One region of the Streptomyces sp. NPDC046716 genome, then DNA from elsewhere that is predicted to be linked to it. Evidence: riboswitches for the same ligand, from Rfam matches in the RefSeq annotation. Region 1 holds a riboswitch; each other region holds the start of a gene.
The links. A riboswitch is a leader RNA that binds a small molecule or an ion and turns the genes downstream of it on or off. The one in region 1 is predicted to bind cobalamin.

Region 2: linked by a shared signal. The riboswitch ahead of ABZ930_RS10765 (prenyltransferase/squalene oxidase repeat-containing protein) and the one ahead of ABZ930_RS18280 (ABC transporter substrate-binding protein) in region 1 are both predicted to bind cobalamin.
Region 3: linked by a shared signal. The riboswitch ahead of metE (5-methyltetrahydropteroyltriglutamate--homocysteine S-methyltransferase) and the one ahead of ABZ930_RS18280 (ABC transporter substrate-binding protein) in region 1 are both predicted to bind cobalamin.

Annotation. Positions count from the first base shown of each region.
Region 1 is NZ_JBEYYU010000022.1:21,034-25,714, forward strand. It holds gene ABZ930_RS18270 (ABC transporter ATP-binding protein) at 1-175, opposite strand, end outside; gene ABZ930_RS18275 (iron chelate uptake ABC transporter family permease subunit) at 172-1,179, opposite strand; gene ABZ930_RS18280 (ABC transporter substrate-binding protein) at 1,191-2,219, opposite strand; cobalamin riboswitch at 2,286-2,487, opposite strand; gene ABZ930_RS18285 (alpha/beta hydrolase) at 2,564-3,247, opposite strand; gene ABZ930_RS18290 (lytic polysaccharide monooxygenase) at 3,435-4,415, shown strand; gene ABZ930_RS18295 (helix-turn-helix domain-containing protein) at 4,465-4,681, shown strand, end outside.
Region 2 is NZ_JBEYYU010000010.1:153,203-157,883, forward strand. It holds gene ABZ930_RS10760 (SCO2322 family protein) at 1-542, opposite strand, end outside; gene ABZ930_RS10765 (prenyltransferase/squalene oxidase repeat-containing protein) at 539-1,774, opposite strand; cobalamin riboswitch at 1,864-1,986, opposite strand; gene ABZ930_RS10770 (SPFH domain-containing protein) at 2,406-3,548, opposite strand; gene ABZ930_RS10775 (hypothetical protein) at 3,562-3,807, opposite strand; gene ABZ930_RS10780 (MBL fold metallo-hydrolase) at 3,938-4,681, opposite strand, start outside.
Region 3 is NZ_JBEYYU010000032.1:63,628-68,308, reverse strand. It holds gene ABZ930_RS23700 (TetR/AcrR family transcriptional regulator) at 2-571, opposite strand; gene ABZ930_RS23695 (carboxypeptidase regulatory-like domain-containing protein) at 667-2,064, shown strand; gene ABZ930_RS23690 (NUDIX domain-containing protein) at 2,061-2,495, opposite strand; cobalamin riboswitch at 2,552-2,786, shown strand; gene metE (5-methyltetrahydropteroyltriglutamate--homocysteine S-methyltransferase) at 2,949-4,681, shown strand, end outside.

The DNA.
Region 1 (4,681 bases):
CCGAGTCCGGGGCGAGCACCCCGGCGAGCAGCCTCAGCAGGGTCGACTTGCCCGAGCCGTTCGGGCCGAGCAGGCCCGTCACGGTGCCGGGGCGCGGCGCGAGCGCCACCCCGTCGAGGATCAGTGCGCCGCCGGCCGACCGGGACACGCGCTCCGCGCGCAGCCCGCCCGTCACCGGACGGCCCTGCGCCGGTACAGCACCAGCACGAACGCGGGCACACCGATCAAGGACGTCACCACTCCCACCGGAACCTCCTGCGGCGCGAGGACCGTGCGCGCCGCCGTGTCCACCCACACCAGGAACACCGCGCCGGCGAGCGCCGTCACCGGCAGCAGCCGGGTGTGCCCGGGCCCGACCAGGGCCCGCGCCGCGTGCGGCAGCACCAGACCGACGAAGCCGATCGCACCCGCCGCACTCACCAGGACCGCCGTCAGCAGCGCCGTCACACACAGCAGGATCAGCCGGGTCCGGGCCACCCGGACGCCCAGCGCGGCCGCCGCCTCCGGGCCGAAGGCGAACGCGTCGAGCGTGCGCCCGTACCCGAGACACACCACCAGCGCGAGAAACAGGACCGCGCAGCACAGCCACACCTCGGTCCAGCCGACGCCGCCGAGCGAGCCGAGCAGCCAGAACAGCACGCCGCGCGTGGTCTCCGCATCGGCGGCCGTCAGCACCACGACCGAGGTCAGCGCGGAGAACAACTGCATCGCGGCCACCCCGCTGAGCACCACCCGGTCCGTCGTGCCGCCCAGGGTGTGACTGAGCACCAGCACCAGCGCGAACGAGACGACCGCGCCGATGAACGCGCCGCCGGACACCGACAGGGCGCCGCCGCCCACTCCGAGGACCACGACGAGCACGGCGCCCGTCGACGCCCCCGAGGACACCCCCAGCACGAACGGATCGGCGAGCGGATTGCGCAGCAGCGCCTGCAGCACCGTGCCGCACACGGCGAGCCCGGCCCCGCACACGGCCGCGAGCAGCGTCCGCGGCAGCCGCAGATTCCATACGATGCCGTCGCGGATCGGCGACAGGTCCGAGCTGCCCCAGCCGAGCCGCGCGCCCACCGCCGACCACACGTCGCCGACCCCGATCCGCGCGGGCCCGAAGGTGATCGCCACGGCGACGGACGCCAACAGCGCGAACACCCCCGCCGCCCAGTAGAGACCGGAGCGCAGCGTCGCGGCACTCACCGGCCGAGACCGAACGCGCCGACCGCGGCGGCCACCTTCTCCAGCCCGTCCACGGTGCGGATCGTCGGATTCATGTCCTGCCCGCTCAGCCGCACGTACCGCTTCTCCCGCACCGCCGTCATGTTCTTCGTGACGGGGTCCGACTCCAGAAACCTGATCTTCTGGGCGGCGGACTCGGCCGACTGCGAGCGGCGGGTCAGATCACCGATGACGAGGACGTCCGGATCGCGGTCGGCGACGGTCTCCCAGCCGATCTGCGGCCACTCGTCGTGGGTGTCGTCGAAGACGTTGCGCAGCTTCAGCTCCTTGGTGATGACACCCGGAGCGCCGCAACAGCCCGCCATGTAGGGGGAGTCGGAGTTCGCGAACCAGTACAGCACGCTGACGCCCGACGTGTCGGCGGCCGAAGTCGCCTTCTCCACGCGGGCCGTGAGCGTGTCGATGAGCTTCTCGCCCCGCTTCTCCACGTGGAAGATCCGCGCCAGGTCACGTATCTCGCCGTAGACCGTGTCGAGGGTGAGCGCCTTGGTGCGCGCGCCGTCGCCGTCGCCGCTGTTGTCCTTGCCGGCGCAGTCGCCGGGGGAGAGATAGGTGGGGACGCCGAGTTCGGCGAACTTCTCGCGCGACGCCACCCCGCCCTTGCTGAGCGTGTACGTGAAAGAGGCCGCGGCGAAGTCGGGTTCGGTGGACAGGACCTTCTCGAAGGACGGATAGCGGTCCGCGAGCCGCGGCACCTTCGCGTTCGCCTTCTCGAGCCCCTTGAGGACCGGGTCCGTCCAGGTGCCGGTGCCCACCATCCGGTCGGCGAGACCGAGCGACAGCATGATCTCCGCCGAGCCCTGGTCGAGGGCCACGGCCCGCTTCGGCGCGTGGTCGACGCGTACCTTCGTACCGCAGTTGTCGACCGTGACCCCGCGTCCCGGCTTCGCGTCGGTGCCGGTCGATCCTCCGCACCCGGTCAGGAGCAGGGCAGCGGCCAACAGCGGTGCGGCACGGCGGACGTGACGGGTGAAACGGGCGGGCAGCACGGGGAATCCTCTGCGTCCAGGGCTCATACGCGGAGCCGGTCTACGGTCCACCCCCGGCCGCGGAACGCCCCGGAGGCCGCCAGCAGGTCTTCGGACTCGGGGTCGTCCGCGCGAAGCGCCTTCCCAGACCGTGTCACCGGCCCAGTGGCTGTGGCTCCGCCCGTCACCCTCACCGCTGCGCGTCAGTTCCGGATTTGCACCGGATTCCCTGACCCGTGCACGAGCAAGATCGTGCAAAGGTACGACTGGCCCGGCGAAAGTATCACGGGCCGGGCGAGGCTCCCGCCGCCGGGGTTTTCGGGAGCGCGGGCCGACGTCGGCCGCCCGCCGGTGACCCTGCGTCAGGCGCCGAGGAACGCGCGGACCTCCGTGACGAACTCCTCCGGAGCCTCCCGGTGGACCAGGTGGCCGACCGGGACGGTCAGCAGCCGCCCGCCGGGAATCCGCCGGGCCAGCTCCGCGACGCCGTCCTGCGGCACATGACTCAGCGGCCCGCCCGCCACCACCAAAGTCTCGGCGGTGATCGCGGCGAGCAGGTCCGCCCAGTGCGCGGGCGGTGTGTCGAGCTGCCGCCTGACCGCCACCACCATCTCCCAGTCGAAGGCCAGGTCCCCGTCGGGGCGGACCAGCGGGGGAGGCGTCCGCGGGCGGGGCAGCGGGACGTCCTCGAGAACCAGCCGCGTCACCCGCTCCGGCGCGGCCGCCGCCAGCAGACAGGCGACCACGCCGCCCATGGAGTGCGCGACGACCCGCACCCGGTCGAGCCCCAGAGCGTCCAGGAACGCGGTCACGTCGTCCCGCATCAGCTCCAGGGAGTACCGGTCCGGCCAGTCGCTCTGCCCGTGCCCGCGCAGGTCGAGGGCGTACACCCGGTGGTCGCGGGCGAACTCCGGTGCCACCTGCGCCCAGTCGGCCGCGCCCTCCCCGAGACCGTGCAGCAGCAGAAGCGGCACGGCGTCCGGCGGCCCCGACACCTCGTAGGACAGGGAGATCCCCGACACCCGCACCGTGCGCCGCTCCGGCATGCCTCCGCGCTCCCCGCCCCGGCCGGCCCACGCGCCGACCGTGAAGATCAGTTGATCCCGCGAGGCTACGTCATCGCGGACCGGCCGGAAACGGACCGTCGGCGCCCGCCGCGCGGCAACCGAATCCGTGGTGGCGCCGACTACGGGTCGTACCGCTCGTCGGAGCCCTCCCGAAGGAGACAGTCCCATGACGGTTCCCTCCCGCGCGGCCGCGCTGGCCGGAGCGGCAGGCATCGCAGTCGCCGCCGTACTGGCCGTGCCGTCCCCGGCCGCCGCGCACGGTGTCGCCCTGATGCCCGGCTCGCGCACCTACCTCTGCTACAAGGACCTGCTCGCCAACTCCTCCACCCAGATGCCCACCAACCCCGCCTGCAAGGCGGCCGTCCAGGAGGCGGGCACCGCACCGCTGTACAACTGGTTCGCGGTCCTCGACTCCCAAGCGGGCGGGCGCGGCGCGGGCTACGTCCCGGACGGCACCCTGTGCAGCGCCGGCGACCGCAGCCCGTACGACTTCTCGCCCTACAACGCGGCCCGCACCGACTGGCCGCTCACCCACCTCACGGCGGGCGCCACCCTTCAGGTCAAGTACAGCAACTGGGCCCAGCACCCCGGCAGGTTCGAGGTGTACGTCACCAAGGAGGGCTTCGATCCCCAGCAGCCACTGGGCTGGGCCGACCTGGAGCAGGTGCAGACCGTCCAGGACCCGCCGCACGAGGGCGGCCCGGGCACCGAGGACGGCCACTACTACTGGGACCTCCGGCTGCCCGAGCGCACCGGCCGCCAGATGCTGTTCGTCCAGTGGATCCGCTCCGACAGCCAGGAGAACTTCTTCTCCTGCTCGGACGTCGTCTTCGACGGCGGATCCGGCGAGGTGACCGGGCTGACCGGCGGCGAGCAGTCCGCCCGCGAGGCGGCCGCGCTCGGTGTCGGCTCCCAGGCCGCCGGTGGTGTGCACGCGGCCCACCACGCGGACACGGCCCGGGGGAACACGGAGGAGGGCCAGTCGCGGGGGCAGACCGCATCGGCCCGGGCCGAGACCGGCCCGAGCCCGGTCGCCGCGCTCGTCGGAGCCGCGGCCGGAGCGGTGGCCCTGGCCGGGGTCGCGCTCGCCGCGCTGCGCCATCGCGGGCGGACGGCCGGGGTGCCGGTCAGAGCAGCGCGGCGGTGAACGTCCGCAGCAGGGCAGCCGTCCCCGCCGGATCCTCCAGGATGGGCGTGTGCCCCGAGCCGGGCAGCCAGGCGACCCGCGCGCCCGGTACCTAGGCTCCGTCGTCACCGGGCCCGGCTTCGGCAGCGGGGGCACCGTCCGGGTGCGCGAACAGCTCGCCGAGGCCGCCTCCTGGGAGGAACGCTTCACCCGGGTCGGCGCGGTCCTCGCCCGGCGCCGCGCGCAGCGCCCGCCGGTGGACCCGGAGGTGGCCCGGGCCTGGCGGC
Region 2 (4,681 bases), on a different contig from region 1:
TTCTTCGCGGGTTCGGTGGCACTCGGCGAGTGCTTATGGCCGCTGACCTGTTCGCCGCAGCCGGACTTCGGATACCCGGAGATGGCGCAGAGCAGGGCGCTGCTGTCGTAGCGCAGCGGCTTGGCGACGGCGGCCAGCGCGTCCGCGGCGGTCGCGTCCTCACCGACCCGGGCGCACGCGGTGCGTGCCTTCGGCGGGGTCTCGCCGTCGGGCGCGTCCTCGGCCGTGCCGAAGTCGATGACGACCGCGACCCGCTTCTTCCCGTCCTGCGCGCCCGTGTCGCCGCAGACCGCGTCGAAGTCGGCGGCCCCGCGCGGCTTCGTGGCGTCCTTCGAGTCCGCGCTCACCGCGAACCGGAACCCCTCGACATCGCCGTCCGACGGGCGGCTCTGGCCCGGGCCCATGGTCGCGTACGTCCACGAGCCGCCGTCGTTCTCCCAGAACGACCAGTACCGGTACCCGGCGGCCTGCGCGGGCGCGGCGACGGCGAGCCCGAGGACGGCCACGAGCAGGGCGAGCGCCAGCCGGGCGGCGCGGCTCACTTCTGCTGCTTCTTACGCCCGCTGATCAGGATTCCGGCGCCGACCGCGGCGATGAACATGACGCCGACGATCCACCAGGACACCCCGCTGCCGCCGTCGTCCTTCTTCTCGTCACCGGAGTCGGCGGCGGACTTCGCGGAGGCGGGGTCGGGCCCCGTCTTGTTCAGCGCGCTCACCAGGTCGGTGCCGCCGAAGTCGCGCGGGTCGTTGCCGGTGGCGTGCGCGGCGAAGATCAGCTGGGCGTAGGCGGCGGGTCCGGCGCCCTTCGCCCAGTCCTGCGCGTTCTTCTCCAGCCAGGCGTACGGGTCCTTCGTGTACTTGATGCCCTCCGCGGCGGCCACGGCCGTGACCGCGTCGGCGGTGTTGCCGTAGTCGGGCTGGTCGGTGGCGCCGGCCAGCTGCGACTTCAGGTACAGGTGCGTGGAGAGCTGGTTCTGGAGGTAGACGGCGCCGTTGTGCGCGATGCCCTCGGAGGTCTTCGCCTGCTCCCCGTCCTCGCAGGTGTACGCGTCCGGGGCCGTGCCCTTCTCGGCGGCGAAACCGGAGCCGAGGGCGCCGAGCACACCGGCGGCGGTCGCGTCGGCGTTCGCCGTGAGCTCGCCCTTCTTGTCGGGCTGGTAGGCGAGCGCGCCGCCGTCCTTGCCCTCCGAGCAGGGCAGGGTCAGCGTGCCGAGGGCGTCGAAGCCGGACTTGCCGGTCGAGGACCGGACCTCGGCGGGCTCGTCGCCTGAGGTGGACAGGGCGCCGAGCACGACCGCGGTGGAGTTGCCGTCGCTGGCGCCGCCCGGGTTGTAGCCCCAGCCGCCGTCGGCGTTCTGGTTCTTCTTCAGCCAGGCCACGCCCTTGGCGACCTCGCCGTCGCGGCCGCCCACGGCGGCCAGGGCCTGGACGGCGGCGGCCGTGCTGTTGCTGTCGACGGGCGTCTTCGCGTCGCAGGCCTTGCCCGGCTCGGCCCGGAACGCGGCGAAGCCGCCGTTCTCGCACTGCTGGCCCGCGAGCCAGTCGACGGCCTTCGCGGCGGGCCGGACGTCCTCGGTCTTCTGCGCCACGAGGGCGAGGGACTGGCGCCACACGCCGTCGTACGTGGGATCGGCGGACCCGTACAGGCCGCTCGGTACGACGACCTTGGGGGACGCCGAGGGGGAGGCACCGTCCGCGAGGGCGGCCGGCGCCGCCGCGCCGCCGATCACGACGGTCGCGGCCACGAGTGCGGCGCTGCGGCGAATGTTCATGCTGGGGCGGGTGCCTCTCCCTGCGGGGAGCCGGGCGGCACGGCACGCTCTGCTGGTACCGGGCGGCTCCAGCTCCGTATGCCTCGACGGTTCTGAGCCGATCATGAGGCGGGTGAGGCAATCCGGCTGTGACGGTTGCGGGTCAGCGCCGGACTCCCACCGGCTTCCCCTCACACACGCTTGATGACGACGCCTTCACTGTACCGGGCGCCGTGTTTCGGGGTCGTCCGCGGGCGGCTCCGCCGGGGACCCGGCCGCACTGGGTTGTTCTTCGTGTGCGGCTCCGGTGGGGGTTGGTCGCGCAGTTCCCCGCGCCCCTGGGTTGTTCTTCGTGTGCGGGCCGGTGGCCGCTTCTCGCGCCGTTCCCCGCGCCCCTGGGTTGTTCTTCGTGTGCGGGCCGGTGGCCGCTTCTCGCGCCGTTCCTCGCGCCCCTGGGTTGTTCTTTGTGTGCGGGCCGGTGGCCGCTTCTCGCGCCGTTCCCCGCGCCCCTGAGATGCGCACTTCGTGCGGCATCTCATCGCGAGAGGCGCGGCGGAGCCGCAGCCTCCGGGGGAAGGCTGCGCGCAGCGCATGCCTTCAGGGGCGCGGGGAACTGCGCGACCAGCCACGACGAGAGCCGCGGCCGAACGCGTCAGCGGACCTCGACGGGGCCGTCGTCGCCCCGGTAGCGCTCGACGGCGGAACCGGGGTCGTCCGTCGCGCCGAGGTTCTTGCGGACCGAGTCGAGGATCGTCAGCCCCTGCCCGACGAGCCCGGCGGCGATCTCGCCGAGCCCATCGGCCCCGTTCAGGACGTTGACATTGGCCCCGGCGAGCCCGGCCGACGCCTCCTTCACGATCTGCGGCAACTGATCGATGAGCATCCGGTCCAGCGCGACCCGGTCGTACGACGCCGCCGCCTCGGCCTGGATCTTCATCCGCTCGGCCTCGGCGAGGGCGAGCACCCGGATCCGCTCGGCATCGGCCTGCGCCGGCTTCACGACCTCCGCGATCAGCTCCTTCTCCCGCAGCTCGGCCTGCTTGAGCGCCAGCTCGGTCTGCGCGGCGAGCACCTCCTGCTGCGCGTGCGCCCGCGCCAGCGGCCCGGCCTGGTCGGCCTGCGCCTTGGCCCGGTCCACCTCGGCGCTGAACTCGGCCTGCACGACCGCGGTCTGCCGCGCGAACTCGGCCTGCTTGCGGGCGGCAGCCTGCTCCGCCTCGACGGAGGCCTGGTTGGCCTGCGCCTGCGCGATCTTCGCGGCACGCTGGATGGCGGCCTTGTGCGGCTGCGACATCGCCTCGATGTACCCGGTGGCACCGTCGTCGATGGACTGGATCTGCAACGAGTCGACGTGCAGCCCGATCTTCGCCATCTCGGCCTTCGAGGTGTCGAGCACCTCCGTCGCCAGCTTCTGCCGCTCGGTGACGATCTCCTCGACGGTCATCGAGCCGATGATGGAGCGCAGGTGACCGGCGAAGATCCGCCCGGTGAGCACCGACATCTGCTCCTGGTCGGACAGGAACCGCTGCCCGGCGTTGACGATCGACTCGTGGTCGTTGCCCACCTTGAAGGCGATGACGGCCCGCACGGTCAGCGCGATGCCCTGCTTGGTGACGCACTTCTCGACGACTTCCGCCTCCGCCATGGCCAGCGACAGGAAACGGGTCTTGCGGAACACGGGCAGCACGAACTTCCCGTGCCCGGTGACGACGCGGAACGGCGCTCCCCCAAGTCCCCGCCTGCCACCCGAGATCAACATCGCCTCGTCGGGGGCGGGAACGCGATATCCGAACATCCTTGACGTCTCCTTAGCGGGCGCCGCCGTCGCCGTCGGCGAGGAGAGGATCGGTCCAGGCCATGACCACGACCTGCCGGGTGCCGCGCGACTCGATCACGAGCACGGTCGTCCCGCGCTCCAGAGGCTCGTCGGACCACGCGAGAAACGTCTCGGTCCCGCCCCTGACCCGCACCAGCACCTCGCCCGGCCCTCCGGCACCCCGTGTGCCGAGCACCAGCTTCCCCGTACAGCCGACCACAGCCTCGTCCGGCGCCATCGGCGGCCGCCCCCTTGTCGTTCCAGCTCAAGTGAGCTCTTGGCCAGGACCATACGCCTGCGCGTGGGGCCCGACCATCTACGCGCGGCAAAGATCCGCCGGCCGTGACCGGCCGCCCGGTGACGTCGGATCAGGGCGCCGCGACGTACGCCACCGGGTCGCTGCCGACGGCCGTCTCCACCCGCCCCAGCTTCACCAGCCGGCGCAGATGCGCCTCCGCCTCCGACACCGCGATGGTCCGCGAGCCGAAGGGGATGTCGGCCCACGGCCGGTTCCACTCCATGCGCTCGGCGAGCTGCCAGGGGGTGAGCGGCTCCGCGAGGAGGGTGAGCAGATCGGTCAGCCGGGACTCGTGGTGCTCCAGCAGTTCCCGTACGCGGGCGGGCGCGTCGGTGAAGGTGTGCTGGTGCGCCGGGAGGACCTCGGCGGGGGCCAGCCGGCCGACCCGTTCGAGGGAGTCGAGGTAGTCGCCGAGGGGGTCCGTCACGGTGGCGTCGTCCGGGTCCTCGTAGAGGCCGATGTGCGGGGTGATGCCCGGCAGGATGTGGTCGCCGCTGAACAGGCGCCCGTTTCCCGGGAGTTGTGCCGGGTGGTCCTCTTCGAGGTGCAGGCAGACATGGCCCGGGGTGTGGCCCGGCGTCCAGATCGCGCGGAGCCTGCGGCCCGGCAGGGGGAGCAGGTCGCCGGGGGTGATGGTGCGGTCGGGCAGCGCCGGGTCGAGGCCGGGCAGGCGGCGCGGGGTGCCCTCGTCGCGGGCGCGGGCGATCGGGGCCACGTGCGCGTCGGGCGCCCCGGCGGCGATCAGCTTCCTGGTCATGTACGCGTACCAGCGCGACGGGTCGTTCTCCCGGGTGCGCCGCACCACCGCCGCGTC
Region 3 (4,681 bases), on a different contig from region 1:
GTCAGCTCCGGGGAGCGACCGCGGCGGTGATCAGGTGCGCGGCGGCCGCGTCGGTGCGGGCCGCGTCGCCGGTCACCAGCCGGTCCTGGCACAGGCCGCGAAGGCCGGAGACGAGCAGGGTCGCCCGCTCCCGGGCGGACGCGCGCGGGTGGCCGAGGCGTGCGAAGGCGTCCGCGATCGGCCCGACCATGACCTCGACGGTCTCCGCGGCGATGTCCCGGTAGGTCTCCGGGTGCGTCGCGGCCAGGCTCAGCAGCTGGAGCAGCATCCGGATGGGCCCGGCCTGCTCGCCGACCGTGATCGCCTTCCACAGCGCACGGGCCGACCGCCGCAGGTCGTCGGCGTCCTCGACGCCGTCGAACAGCGCGTGGGCGTCGGGTCGGCTCGCCTCCAGGGCGAGAGCGATCAGGTTCTCCCGGCTGCCGAAGTAGTACAGGAGCATGCGCTTGGTCGTGCCGATGCTCTCGGCGAGCGGGCTCAGCGACAGGTCCGCGAGGCCGTGGCGCTGCACGTACTCCACCACCTGCCCCAGGAGTTCCGCGCGCTTCTCGGTGTTCACGGGTCGAGCCACATTTTGAACGTACCGGACGGTACACGTATAGTCCATCCGAGTTCATGTGCCGATCGGTACATCAATGGGTGCGGGAAACGGAGCGCGGAACACCGGTGGAGAACAGCACACGTTCGAGCACGGGGCACGGCACCCGGTCACGAGGGCGGACGGCGAAGGCCCTGGCCGAAGCGGCCTGGTTCCCGGCGGTCCTCTTCCTGGGGATCGTCTTCTTCTTCGCTCCCGCCCTGCACGCGCCCGGCCCCCACCACGTGAAGGTGGCCGTCGCGGGTGGCGCGGACGCGGCGGCGCGGGTCGACGCCGCGCTGGAGGCGCGCTACCCCGGCGGGTTCGACGTCCGGCCCGTCGCGGATCGCAAGCGGGCCCGGCAGGCGGTTCTGGACCGGGACGCGTTCGCGGGGTACGCGGCCGACGGCGCGCGTCCGGTGCTGTACGTGGCGAAGGCCAACGGCGCGTCCCTCGAGCAGACGCTGACCACGGCGTTCGGCACGGCGGTCGCGGAGCGGTCCCCTCTCGCGGTCGACGACGTCGCCCCCACCGCGGGCAAGGACCTCCTCGGCTCGACCGTCCTCTACTTCGGCATCGCCTGGAACATCCCGGCGTACATCCTCGCCACGACGCTGCTGCGCGCCGTCGCGTTCGACCGCCGCCGCAAGCTGCTGGCCGTCACGGTCGTCGCGGCGGTCTTCGGCGTCGTCGGTTACGCGGTCGGGACCGCGCTGGGCTATCTGGACGCCGAACCGGCGGTGATGGCCGTCGCGTTCCTGCTCACCTCGGCGGTCGCCACGGCCGCGTCCGGACTCGCGCCGTTCACCCGCCGGTTCCTGCCCGCCGTCGGCATGACCCTGTTCATCGTCCTGTCGATCCCGACGAGCGGCGGGGCGGTACCGGCCCCGCTGCTGCCGGAGTTCTTCCAGTACGTGCACGCGGTCATGCCGCTGGCGAACGCGGTCGACGCCCTGCGCGGCGTCCTCTACTTCGACGGCGCCGGGGTCCTGAAGCCGGTCCTCGTCCTGTGCGGCTGGATCGCCGCGGGCGCGTCCCTGCTCGGCCTCGACTTCCTGCGGCACCGCCGGGCCACCGCGCGGGACACGGTCACCGAGCCGCCCGTGGACGACCCGGCCCTCGAAACGCCCGTCCCCACGGCGCTCCCGGTCCACCCCCACCACTTCGGGGAACCGGAGCCCGTCCTGGCCGGAACGGTCCGCGACGGCGAGGGGCGGCCGGTCCGCGGCGCCGCCGTCATCGTGCTCGACGGACTGGGCGGGCAACTGGTCTCCACCGTCACCGACGCCGAGGGCCGCTACGCCGTCTCCGGCCTCCCGGAGGGCCATCTCTCCCTCGTGGCCTCGGCGCCGGGACTTCATCCGGTGGCGCGGCGCAGGCTGCTGACGCCGGGAGAGACGGCCCGGGCGGACTTCGCGCTGGAGCGGCGGGAGGCCGACGCCGGCTCCCCCGCGGTGGATCGACGGGGCCGGGTCGCGACCGGCTAGTCCGACGTGCCCTCCGCCGGGGCGCCGAGCGGCTCCAGCCGGCCCATGTCCCGCAGCAGCGGCAGCAGATGGTGCTCGACGGCGGGGGCGAGCCGCAGATCCGCGTCCCGCCCGTCGGTCCAGCGCAGGGCGGACAGTTCGGCCGCGGGGACCGGATCGCCGATCAGCGTCGTGGCGAAGACCGTCAGCCGCATCGGTACGCCTTCCAGGGCCGCCCGCTCCTCCACGACGGCGAGCGGTTCGAGCGGGCCCGGCTCGACCCCCAGCTCCTCCCGCAGCTCCCGTACCAGCGTCTCCTCCGGTTCCTCGCCCGGTTCGGGCTTGCCTCCCGGAACGTAGAAGATGTCCGGCGCCGCCTGCTTGCTGACGACGAGCAGCCTGCCGTGCTCCACCACGGCCGCCGCGACGACCTTCATGACTGTGTGATCCATCCCCGCATTGTGCCGCCCGCTCCGCTCCGTCTGGCCACCGCCGACCGGCAGCCCGTAGGGTGGGCCGCGCAGCTGGTTCGCCCCGTCCGCCAGGCGGGATGCGTCGCAAGAGGGAACCCGGTGGGAATCCGGGACTGCCCCGCAGCGGTGAGTGGGAACGACCGCCGTCATACGCACTGGGCCCCGAGGAACGGGACCTGGGAAGCGACGGCCAGTAGGAGTTCCGTACGTGGCGACACGCACGGGACACGTCCGCGAGTCCGAAGACCTGCCAACTGCCCGTGCGCGTACGACGCGTGCGCGGACATCCCGGTGACCTCGAGGGCGGGTCGGCGCACACATCCGGCGGACGGCCGCGCCCTGCTGCGCGAGGGCCTTCCCGTCGTCGCTGTCACTCCTTCACGCGTTCGGGTTCTCGGGATCCCAGGGATACGTCTCTCGAAGGAGAACTCCGTGACCACCAGGACCGCAGCCGCGGCAGCACGGGCCACCGTGTACGGCTACCCCCGGCAAGGACGCGACCGCGAGCTGAAGAAGGCGATCGAGGGCTACTGGAAGGGCCGCGTCACCGCCGGCTCCCTCCGGGCCACCGCCGCCGGACTGCGCCGTGGGAACTGGCGGGCACTCGCCGCCGCCGGGATCACCGAAGTCCCCACCGGCGACTTCTCGTACTACGACCACGTTCTCGACGCCACCGTCATGGTCGGCGCGATCCCCGAGCGCCACCGCGCCGCCGTGGCCGCCGACGCCCTCGACGGCTACTTCGCGATGGCGCGTGGCACCCAGGACGTGGCGCCGCTGGAGATGACCAAGTGGTTCGACACGAACTACCACTATCTGGTGCCCGAGTTGGGCCCCGACACGGTCTTCACCGCCGACTCGGCCCAGCAGGTCGCGGAGGTCGAGGAAGCCCTCGCCCTGGGGCTCTCGCCCCGCCCGGTCCTCGTCGGCCCGGTCACCTATCTCCTTCTCGCCAAGGCCGCGCCCGGTGTCGCCGCCGACTTCGACCCGCTGACGCTGCTCGACCGGCTGCTCCCCGTGTACGCGGAGGTCCTCGCCGATCTGCGCGCCGCCGGAGCCGCGTGGGTGCAGCTGGACGAGCCGGCCCTGGTCCAGGACCGCACGCCGGCCGAGCTCAAGGCGGCCGAGCGCGCCTACCGGGACCTCGGCGCCCGCACGGACCGCCCGAAGCTGCTGGTCGCCTCCTACTTCGACCGGCTCGGCGACGCTCTTCCCGTCCTGGCGAAGGCCCCGGTCGACGGTCTCGCCCTCGACTTCACCCACGCGGCGGCCGCCAACCTGGAAGCGCTCGCCTCGGTCGGCGGTCTGCCCGGCAAGCGCCTGGTCGCCGGTGTGGTCGACGGCCGCAACGTCTGGATCAACGACCTGGAGAAGTCACTCGCCACGCTCGGCACCCTGCTGGGCCTCGCCGACCGGGTCGACGTCGCCGCCTCCTGCTCCCTCCTGCACGTCCCGCTGGACGTCACCCTGGAGCGCGACATCGAACCGCAGATCCTGCGCTGGCTCGCCTTCGCGCGCCAGAAGACGGCCGAGATCGTGACGCTCGCCAAGGGCCTGGCCCGGGGCACCCACACCATCACCGCCGAACTCTCGGCCAACAAGGCCGACCTCGCCTCCCGCGCCACCTCCGCCCTCACCCGCGATCCCGCGGTGCGCGCCCGCGCCGAGGCCGTGACGGACACGGACGGGCGCCGCTCCCAGCCCTACCCCGTGCGGGCCGCGGCCCAGCACGCCCACCTGGGTCTGCCGCCGCTGCCGACCACCACGATCGGATCGTTCCCGCAGACCACCGAACTGCGCACGGCCCGCGCCGACTTGCGGGCCGGGCGGATCGACGCCGCCGCGTACGAGGAACGCATCGCGAGCGAGATCCGGGACGTCGTCTCCTTCCAGGAGAGGACCGGGCTCGACGTCCTGGTGCACGGCGAGCCCGAACGCAACGACATGGTCCAGTACTTCGCCGAGCGGCTCACCGGCTACCTGACCACGCAAGCCGGCTGGGTGCAGTCCTACGGCACCCGCTACGTGCGGCCGCCGGTCCTGGCCGGGGACATCTCGCGTCCCGAACCGATGACGGTGCGCTGGACGGCGTACGCCCAGTCGCTGACCGACCGCCCGGTCAAGGGCATGCTGACCAGTCCCGTGACGATGCTCGCCTGGTCCTT